One region of the Halomonas sp. Ps84H-12 genome, then DNA from elsewhere that is predicted to be linked to it. Evidence: predicted binding sites of a transcription regulator. Region 1 holds the regulator's gene; the other holds the start of a gene.
What was found. Region 1 encodes LexA, which represses DNA repair genes until DNA is damaged. Its sites were predicted from a motif close to TACTGTNTANNTANACAGTA; they were not measured.
Positions count from the first base shown of each region.

Region 2: recN (DNA repair protein RecN) is a predicted target of LexA. The motif match lies at 2,624-2,643, and genes of this name have one in related genera.

Region 1 is NZ_JAMXSJ010000005.1:114,035-119,382, reverse strand. It holds gene NH344_RS04040 (pyruvate, water dikinase regulatory protein) at 1-295, shown strand, start outside; gene NH344_RS04035 (hypoxanthine-guanine phosphoribosyltransferase) at 308-886, opposite strand; gene nagZ (beta-N-acetylhexosaminidase) at 934-1,944, opposite strand; gene NH344_RS04025 (L,D-transpeptidase) at 2,027-2,542, opposite strand; gene NH344_RS04020 (TetR/AcrR family transcriptional regulator) at 2,520-3,197, opposite strand; gene lexA (transcriptional repressor LexA) at 3,426-4,103, shown strand; gene NH344_RS04010 (energy-coupling factor ABC transporter permease) at 4,125-4,796, opposite strand; gene purU (formyltetrahydrofolate deformylase) at 4,815-5,348, opposite strand, start outside.
Region 2 is NZ_JAMXSJ010000026.1:5,872-11,219, forward strand. It holds gene bamE (outer membrane protein assembly factor BamE) at 1-227, opposite strand, end outside; gene fur (ferric iron uptake transcriptional regulator) at 300-752, shown strand; gene recN (DNA repair protein RecN) at 903-2,576, opposite strand; gene grpE (nucleotide exchange factor GrpE) at 2,776-3,405, shown strand; gene dnaK (molecular chaperone DnaK) at 3,551-5,348, shown strand, end outside.

The DNA.
Region 1 (5,348 bases):
AGATGACCTGGATGAAGATGGCAGCTTGAAGCTACCCAAAGCGCTGGCACCTCATCGGCACAAGCTGTTTGGCCTTACCATTGATGCACGCCGACTCTCGGCCATTCGTAATGAACGCCGCCCCAATAGCCGCTATAGCTCGATGGATCAGTGCTTACAAGAAGTAGAGCAGGCAGAATCGCTGTACCGGGCAATGCATATTCCGTTTATTGATACGACGCGATTTTCAATAGAAGAGATCTCTACGCGCATGATTGCGGAAACCGGCCTAGCGAGGCGGTTCTCACCCCGCTAGGATTGCGCTAGCTTACATGCCCTTGGGAGCAAAAATTCCAGGGGCATTACGCCAGTAGCCTTTGTAGTCCATACCAAAACCAAACACGTAACGGTCGGCCACTTCTAGGCTGCAGTAATCTGCTTTTAATCCCGGAACGGCTTTGCGGTCGTGCTGCTTGTCGACCAACACTGCGGTAGTCACACTGGCCGCCTGGGCTTCTTTGCAGTATTTCAGAATGGCCGCTAGGGTTGCGCCTTCATCGAGGATGTCGTCAACAATCACTACATGTCGGCCCGCCATGGGAATTTCAGGCGATACGCGCCAGAAAAGCTCACCGCCGCGCAGCTCGTTGCGGTAACGGGTCGCATGTAAATAGTCCACTTCCAGCGGAAAACCAAGACGCGTCAGCAGATGCCCCGTGGTAATGAGCCCGCCATTCATAACGCAGTAAAACACCGGTAGCTTGTCGCCCAAGTCTCGCGTGATCTCTTCCGCCATGCGATCCAACGCTCGCTCAACCTGCTCTTGTGAAATCAGGCAGTCGGCGTTATCCATCAACTCACGCATAGAATCTAACGATTCAAGCGCTTCTTTATCCAACTTGGACATGCTACTTCTCCAAAAACATCTAATAAGAAAACGGTATAAAAATGGAATTAATTCGCTAGCGCTTCGAGCTTGGCATGCGTGCGGCGCCAACGGCCGAGTGCAGCCAGTGCATCCAGTTCAGGCCTAGCACGACCGTAACGCAGCTTGGCAGGCCGTTTATTCAGCACCCCTTGGCAGGCCCCTAGTACCTCAATGGCTGCCGTTCGGTCATTGCAGATCAGCAACATATCGCAGCCAGCGGCCAGCGCCGCTTTGGCACGCTCAGCCGGGCCGCCTGCCTCATGCGCCCCCGTCATGCTTAAATCATCGGAAAAAATACACCCTTTGAACCCCAATGATTCACGCAGCATGCCTAACCAGTTGGGTGAGAACCCTGCAGGGCGAGTATCAAACGCTGAATAAGTCACGTGGGCAGGCATGACGCCGTTCAACACACCCGCTAACTCGCGAAACGGCACGAGGTCTCGGGCTTTCAGCTCGGCCAGGGGTCGCTCATCCACTGGCAGCGCAATATGGGAATCCGCCGCCACTCCGCCATGGCCAGGAAAATGCTTACCAACTGCCGCCATGCCGGCTTCATGCAAGCCTTCGATAAAGGCGCGCCCTAGTTGGGCGACATGCTCTGGATCGCTGCTGAAACTACGGTCGCCAATGACGCTGGAGATACCGCTCTCAACATCCAACACTGGCGCAAAACTCATATCCAACCCACAGGCGGCCATTTCCATCCCCAGCAACCAGCCTGTGTCTTTGGCTAAGGTGAGCCCTGCTACTGGGTCGCTGGCATACAGATCGCCAATTCGCGCCATGGCGGGCAGGTTGGTCACCCCTTTTTTGATCCGCTGGACTCGACCGCCCTCTTGGTCAATACCTAGCAGTAGATCACCACGCACACGACGAATACTGCTGCAGAGCTGCCGCACTTGGTACGCATCTTCGACATTACGGGCGAACAGGATAACGCCGCCCACCGCAGGGTCTTTTAGCAATGTCTTTTCAGCGTTGGATAACTGCGGCCCTTCTAGGTCAAGCATGACCGGGCCAATGGGTTGCGTCATGGGGAGGATCCGACAAAAAGGGCGCCATTTTAGACTAACCGCTTAGCGTGTCAAAATTCTGGCAGGACGCCCGGAAGTGGGCTTAATGCAACCAAACCGGCGTACCGGGTTGGGCGTGTGCAAACAGGTAGTGTAAATCGTGATTTCGCAGGCGGATGCAGCCGTGAGAGGCAGCCACACCCATCGGTTGGTCTTCAGGCGTGCCGTGCAAATAAATGTAGCGCCGCTGGGAGTCCACGTCAGCGCCGCGGTTAACGCCGCGCTCCAGCCCGCAGAGCCACATAATGCGCGTTAGAATCCAGTCTCGCTCAGGGTAATTGGTCGCCAATTCAGGCGAAAATACTTCGCCAGTCCATCGGCGACCACGAAATACCGCATTATCAGGCAAGCCCTTGCCGATAGACGCACGGACATAGTGCCAGCCCAGCGGTGTTTGGCCGCTACCCTCTCGCTGCCCTACGCCAGCAACCCCAGTAGAGATCGCGCACTCATAGTTCACTTCCTTTCCCTGCCACCAGCGCAACCGCTGCCGCTGGGTGTCAATCTCCACCCAACCAGATTGGGAAGGCGGTAATTCAGCTAGCCTGGGCGTTGCCATGGTTTCCCTCTTCAACCGCAGCCGGTAGCGGCGCGTTCATCGCAGCAACAACGACTGGACGTAGCCGCCGCACAAGGTCACGCACCGTCACCTGCTCTTGATAATCCTTTGCAGCAATATCACGCAGGGCATCCAGTCCTGAGAGCGTAAATATCACTGTGCCTAGCATAAAGTGTAGCCGCCAAAAGCGCTCGGCGTCCGGCAGCTCAGGCGTGGCTTTACGCACCAGCTCGGTAAAACGGGTAAATACATCGCCATACTGCTGCTGAATGTAGCGACGCAGATGCCCTTGCGCCTGACTGTAGGCTAACCCTAGTAGCCGCATAAATACCTTCAGGCTATTACGTTCGGCGGGCACTGCCAGTACCGTAGTGGCCATGGTCTCTAACAGCACTTCTAGAGGAATAGGCTGGCCTTGATAGTGAGCTTCTAGCTCGTCCAGTGCGGTGTGAAAACGCTCTGAAAATGGATCGAGATAGCGGGAAAACACCGCTTGAATTAGCGCTTTTTTGGAACCAAAGTGGTAGTTCACGGCCGCCAAATTAACCCGGGCCTTGCTGGTGATATTACGCAGCGACGTCTCGGCAAAGCCTCGCTCTGCAAACAGTACCTCTGCAGTATCTAAAATACGCGTTACCGTATCCGATTGGGCCATAGCGCCCTCCAAAAAACAGGTGTTTTAAACATGGCTGAATACTATGTCATAACCCCTGCTGGCTCAATCTCTTATCCAAATGGTAGTAAGCGTTAACTAAACACTTAACGACTGTCTCGGTTGGGTGTAACTCGTCATGTACTGGACAGAGCAACATACTGTATACTTAAACACATACTGATTAAGCCGACATGTAGCTACTGTCTTTTCACTGTTTTGGAGTTTGGTATGTCGCGTCCACTCACAGCACGTCAGCAGCACGTATTTGATTTTATCGTTAAGACCATGGGTGAGTTTGGCTACCCCCCTACCCGCGCCGAAATTGCCAAAGCGCTGGGATTCCGCTCGCCTAACGCAGCAGAAGAGCATTTGCGTGCGCTCGAGCGCAAAGGCGCTATTCGTATAATTCGCAATACATCACGAGGCATCCGCTTACCTAACCAGGAGCCGCAGGAGCTTACTGAAACGCCAGCGGCTGCAGCACCTGCTACTAATGAGCCGCTGCCCAATGGGCTTCCTGTGATTGGTGAGGTCGCCGCTGGCAGCCCTATCCTTGCGGCTGAACATATTGACCGTTACTGCCCGCTGCCCGCTGAGTACTTCACGCCTAAAGCAGATTACCTGCTACGGGTGCGCGGCCTATCCATGAAAGATGTAGGCATTCTTGAAGGCGACCTTCTGGCCGTGCATCGCACTGACCGCGTTCGCGATGGGCAAATTGTCGTGGCACGATTAGAAGACGAAGTAACGGTCAAGCGTTTTAAACGCCAAGGGCATCAAGTAACACTGATTGCCGAGAACGCAGATTTCGCACCAATTGAGATCGACCTACGCACTCAGCAGCTTGATATTGAAGGCGTGGGTGTTGGTGTTATTCGCGGTGGTAATGGGCAAGCGCTTGGCTAGTTGCCCAACCTGTAAGGCAGGCTACTGCAAGTCGATATAACGGTGGTCATTAAAGGTGGCCACCCAGCTTGGGTGGTACACTAGTAAAATACTCAGCAGCATACCGGTTATAAATGCCTCTGACGGCATCAGTAACGGTAAAAAGCGGGCATACTCTTGGGCGAGATAGACGGCCTCGGGATCAGTGCCCGCTACGATAATCAGCGCAACAGCAGATAGCCCTCCCCCTAAGGTCGCCAAGGCCGTTCCAAAAAAGCCACAAGCAAATAAAAACACCATCAAATTATCAGGCAACCGACGGTCAACGATTCGCCATACAAAACCGGTCACGGTCGCAGGCACAATACCTGTCACCAGCATATTTGCCCCCATTAGCGACCAATCGTTTCTGCCAATAGCCACCATGGCGACATTAATCATCACGTTGCTGATCAACGCCAGCGGCATTTTAAAGACTAGCGTCATCAGCACCGTAAACACCAAGTGAAGCGTTAACCAGTCCACCGCTTGCGCACGCAATTGCCACATCAACATGACGGCCAACGTAGCTGCCATCCAGCGGTGCTGAAGCGCTGTATCCTCAAGTAGTGGCCGCCAGGGGCGCAGGCATAAGCACCAGACGATGACACCCAACGATAAAAGCCACGTCATCACGAGTGCCCACGGTGCCAATACGCTTTGTGCAAACGACATAGCGCCCCCTTCTGCCGATTAGCTAAAAACGACCGTTTTGTTGCCGTGAATTAGCACGCGATCTTCTAGGTGCCAACGCAGCCCCCGCGCCAATACCGCTTTTTCCACATCGCGACCAAAACGTACCAAATCAGTAGGCGTGTGACAGTGGCTGACCCGGTGAATGTCCTGCTCAATTATGGGGCCTGCATCCAGCTCTTCTGTCACATAGTGGCAAGTTGCCCCAATCAGTTTCACGCCCCGCTCATAGGCTTGATGATACGGCTTGGCACCCGCAAAGGAAGGCAAGAAGCTGTGATGAATGTTAATCACGCGCCCTGCATACCGTTCGCAAAGCGAAGGCGGCAGAATTTGCATATAGCGTGCTAGCACTATGCAGTCAGCGCGGGCAGCATCAATCTGCTCCTGCACCTGTTCAAAAGCCGTTTGTTTATTAGCCGGGTCAACTGGTACATGATGATAAGGGATGCCATACCATTCAGTCAGCGAGCGCATATCATCGTGATTAGAGATAACGCCGACAATATCGCAATCCAACTCACCTGCCTGCCA
Region 2 (5,348 bases), on a different contig from region 1:
CGGTAAACGTAGTCCCATTCGCGGGAGTCGAAGGGCGCTTCCAGCAGTGGGCGGCCCATTACGTAGGCTACCTGCTCTTGAGTCATGCCCGGCTGGAGCTGGCTGACCATCTCCTGGGTGATCAGGTTGCCCTGGGGGATGTCACGCTTATAAACGCCGACATAGCTACAGCCACTGACAACGGTCAGGGCGACGGAAAGGGTAATGATACGAGTCAATTTTTGCATTTGAGCCTGTTCTTCACTATCGTGGTTTCGGTCGATGATACCCGACCTAACCTGTTACTGCGAAGAGCAACCATGGCCGATCAGAACCATGAACTACGCAAAGCCGGGCTGAAAGTGACCCTGCCGCGCGTCAAGATCCTGCAGATTCTCGAAAATGCTTCGGGCCAACACCACCTTAGCGCAGAAGAAGTGTATAAAACACTGATTGATGCGGGCGAGGATGTTGGCCTGGCAACTGTCTACCGCGTGCTGACTCAGTTTGAATCAGCGGGCCTTGTGATTCGTCACAACTTTGACGGTGGCCATGCAGTATTCGAGATGACCCAAGAAGACCACCACGACCATATGGTGTGTCTGGAAAGCGGTGAGATCATCGAATTTGTCGATGACATCATCGAGCGTCGCCAGCAAGAGATCGCCGAAGAGCACGGCTACGAGCTAGTGGACCACGCTCTGGTGCTGTACGTACGCCCCCGTGGGTCGGACGTCACGCGCCAGGACAGTGGCCCCACGAACCGCAAGTAGTCCGCTGCCACATGAAAACGCCCTTGGGGTGCCAGAGTAGTTCATCTGGCGCCTCAGGGGCGTTTTTGTAGGTCGCGTGATGGCCGAAGCGCTGCCTTCGCCCGGCGAAGGGCAAAGGCTTGGCGTGGGCTTGGTTGAGTTTGGTTGAACTTAGTGAGGAGGGCGCTGGCTGGCGTGCAGCATTTCCCGCGCGTGGGCCAGGGTTTGGTCGGAAAGCGTCACGCCGCCCAGCATCCTCGCCAGCTCGCTAATCCGGCCGCGTTCGTCCAGCAGCGCCATGTGGGTGAGTGTGGTGTCTCGCTTGGCGCGCTTTTCGATGTGCAGATGCTGGTGCGCCTGGGCAGCCACTTGAGGCAGGTGGGTCACGGTCATTACCTGGCCGTTTTCGCCTAGTTTACGTAGCAGTTGGCCGACGATTTCCGCCGTTGCCCCAGAAATACCCACGTCCACTTCATCGAAGACCAAGCTCGGAATCGTCGAATGCGACGCCGCTACCACCTGAATGGCCAGGCTGATGCGCGACAGCTCACCGCCGGAAGCGACTTTGGTGAGCGGCCGGGCGGGTTGGCCCGGGTTGGCGCTGATCAGGAATTGCACATGGTCCAAGCCCTCGGGGGAAGGCGTTTCGCGTGGGGTGACGTCCACGTCGAAACGTGCTTTGCCCATGGCCAGGAAGGCCAACTGCTGCTGCACCTCTTTGCCCAAGCGAACAGCGGCCTTTTGGCGTGCTTCGGTGAGCTGTTTGGCTTCGCTGCGGTAACGCTCGCGGTACTCGGCCACTTGACTGCTGAGGGCTTCTAGATCGTCATCGCTGGCTTCGAGCTGCGCCACCTCTTGTTTGAGTTGGGCATGCAGCGCGCAAATCTCTTCGGGAGCGACGTGGTGCTTACGGGCAATGCGGTGTACGTCGCCCATGCGCTCCTCGACCCACGCCAGTCGCTCTGGGTCCAGTTCGGTGGTGCTGGCCAATCGGTGCAGCTCGCTAGCGGCTTCTTCGACTTGAATTCGGGCATCGCTCAACATGGTGAGCGTATTGGCCAGCGTGCCTTTATCGCTGCCGGGCAGCGCACTCAAGTGGGCGTAGGCTTGGTTGAGAAGCGACAGCGCGCCCCCTTCATCGCTTTCGCAGCAGTCGGCGGCAAACTGGGTTTCACGTAGGGTCTCTTCGGCGTGGGCCAGGGTGTGCTGCTCCTCTTCCAAGGTTTGCAGCTCGCCTTCGGCAAGGCCCAACTGGTCCAACTCCTCGACTTGATAGCGCAGCAGTTGGCGTTTGGCCTCGACTTCGCTGCCCTCTTCACTGAGTTTTTTCAGCCGACGGCGGGCACTGCGCCACTCGCGGAACGTCTCGGCGAGCTGCTGGCTGCGTTCGCGAAGCCCGGCGTAGTCATCCAGTAGCGCCAAGTGCGTCTCTTCCCGCATCAAGGCTTGGTGGGCATGCTGGCCATGAATCTGAATCAGCTGTTCACCCAGAGATTTCAAATCGGCAATGGTCGCTGGGTGGCCATTGATCCACGCCTTGGAGCGCCCGTTGGCAGTAACCACGCGACGCAAGAGACACTCATCGGCAGGTAGCTCGCGGGCGTCGAGCCACTCGGCTGCTGCGGGCAGGTGCTGGATATCGAAACGGGCGGAGAGGTCGGTTCGCTCGCAGCCGTGGCGCACGCTACCCGCATCGGCGCGCTCGCCCAGGCAGAGCCCCAGAGCACCCAGCAGAATGGATTTACCCGCCCCGGTTTCCCCCGTAATGGCGGTCATGCCACGGGTGAGGTCGAGTTCGAGACGGTCAACGATCGCATAGTCTTGGATCGCTAGCTGCGTAAGCATAAGGCCTCCTGAGGCGGTGCGGCACAGAAGCTGGATACTTATCCAATGATTGTTGTTTTATACAGTAGTCGATAACTCACTTCAATGCCCCTCTTGAGATGGCTTTGATGGCCCCCATATAGGCTGCATACGTGGTTAACACCCGCTACTTACCTCAGGTGGCCGCCACCGGCACCGTTACTTATTCCAGGAGCAAGGCATGGCAAAAGAACCGCAAACCCCGTTGGAAGATGAGCTGGCACGCCAAGAGCAGGAAGCAGAGGTCACCGACCAGTCTGCCGAAGAGCGGTTGGTGGAAGGCGAACTGGAAGGGCTGATCGATGACGATGCACCGCTGAAAGATAGCGCTGGCAGCCCCGAGGCCGACGTGCTGGCCGCTCAGGTAGAAGAACTCGAGCAGAGCCTGGCGGAAGCCAAAGACCAAGCGCTGCGGGCTGCTGCCGAAGCTCAGAATGTTCGCCGCCGGGCGGAGCAAGAAGCCGAAAAGGCGCGCAAGTTTGCCCTAGAGAAGTTTGTCAAAGAGCTGCTGCCCGTGGTGGATAGCTTGGAGAAAGCGCTGGAAAGCATGCAGGACGATGCGTCCGAGGCGCATCGCGAAGGTGTCTCCATGACCCTCAAGATGCAGCTCGACGTGCTGAGCAAGTTTGGCGTCGAAAGCATCGAGCCTCAGGGCGAGCCCTTCGATCCACAGGTGCATGAAGCCATGGCGATGGTGCCGAACCCAGAGCTCGACCCCAATACCGTGATGGATGTGATGCAGAAAGGCTATCTGTTGAACGGCCGCCTCGTGCGTCCTGCCATGGTCGTGGTCAGCCAAAAAGCGAATTAAGCCGCGTTGACGCATTGCCGCAAAAAAAGCCCTTGAAATGCGGCAAGCGGCCCCCAAATAAAGGTCAACCCCGCGGGATAAGCCCGCAACTTGTTTAAAGAACAAATTTTTTAGTTTTGTAACAACTGAATTCGAGGTTTTTACTATGGGACGCATTATTGGTATCGACCTGGGCACCACTAACTCTTGTGTGGCCGTGCTCGATGGTGACAGCGCTAAAGTCATTGAAAACGCCGAAGGCGGTCGTACCACGCCTTCTATCATTGCCTACACCGACGACGGTGAAATCCTGGTAGGCCAGGCCGCCAAGCGCCAGGCCGTGACTAACCCGGAAAACACTCTTTACGCCATCAAGCGTCTGATCGGCCGTCGCTTCAAAGACGACGTCGTTCAAAAAGACATCAAGATGGTGCCCTACAAAATCGCCGAAGCCGACAACGGTGACGCGTGGGTAGAAGTAAAAGGCAAAAAAATGGCGCCGCCGCAGGTGAGCGCGGAAGTGCTGAAGAAGATGAAGAAAACCGCCGAAGATTATCTCGGCGAAGCGGTCACCGAAGCGGTCATCACCGTACCGGCCTACTTCAACGACAGCCAGCGTCAGGCTACTAAAGATGCAGGCCGCATTGCCGGTCTAGACGTCAAGCGTATCATCAACGAGCCGACCGCTGCTGCTCTGGCCTACGGCATGGACAAAGCCCGTGGCGACAAAACCATCGCAGTCTACGACTTGGGTGGTGGTACCTTCGATATTTCCATCATCGAAGTCGCCGACGTGGATGGCGAAACGCAGTTCGAAGTATTGGCAACCAACGGTGACACCTTCCTGGGTGGTGAAGATTTCGACCTCGCGCTGATCAACTATCTGGTCGATCAGTTCAAGTCGGACAGCGGTATCGATTTGTCTGGTGACAATCTGGCCATGCAGCGTCTGAAAGAAGCCGCCGAGAAAGCCAAAATCGAGCTTTCCAGCGCCCAGCAGACCGATGTGAACTTGCCGTACATCACCGCCGACAACACTGGCCCGAAACACCTCAACGTGAAGGTGACTCGTGCCAAACTGGAGTCGCTGGTCGAAGACCTGGTACAGCGTTCGCTCGAGCCGTGCAAAATGGCGCTGAAAGATGCAGGCTTATCCGCTTCTGAAATCGACGAAGTGATCCTGGTCGGCGGTCAGACCCGCATGCCGTTGGTTCAGAAGAAAGCGGCAGACTTCTTCGGTAAAGAAGCCCGTAAAGACGTGAACCCGGATGAAGCGGTTGCCGTGGGCGCTGCGATTCAGGGCGGTGTATTGGGTGGCGACGTAAAAGACGTTCTGCTGCTTGACGTTACCCCGCTGACCCTGGGTATCGAAACCCTGGGTGGCGTGATGACGCCGCTGATCGACAAGAACACCACCATCCCGACCAAGAAGACGCAAACCTTCTCGACCGCGGATGACAACCAGACCGCCGTGACCATTCACGTCGTTCAAGGTGAGCGTAAGCAAGTGTCGCAGAACAAGTCGCTGGGTCGCTTCGACCTCGCCGACATTCCGCCGGCACCGCGCGGTGTGCCGCAGATCGAAGTGGCGTTCGACCTCGATGCCAACGGTATTCTGAACGTATCTGCCAAAGACAAGGCGACCGGTAAAGAGCAGTCCATCGTCATCAAGGCGTCTAGCGGCCTCTCCGATGAAGAGATCGAGCAAATGGTACGTGATGCCGAAGCCCACGCGGACGAAGACAAAAAGTTCGAAGCGCTGGTGCAGCTGCGTAACCAAGCGGACGGCATGATTCACGCCACCCGTAAGACCGTTCAAGAAGCGGGCGATAAGGCCACCGATGACGAGAAACAGGCCATCGAAACCGCCATCGCCGAACTGGAAGAAGCGGTGAAAACCGATGACCAGGACGACATCCAGAAGAAACTGGATGCGCTGACCGAAGTCTCCGGCCAGCTGGCGC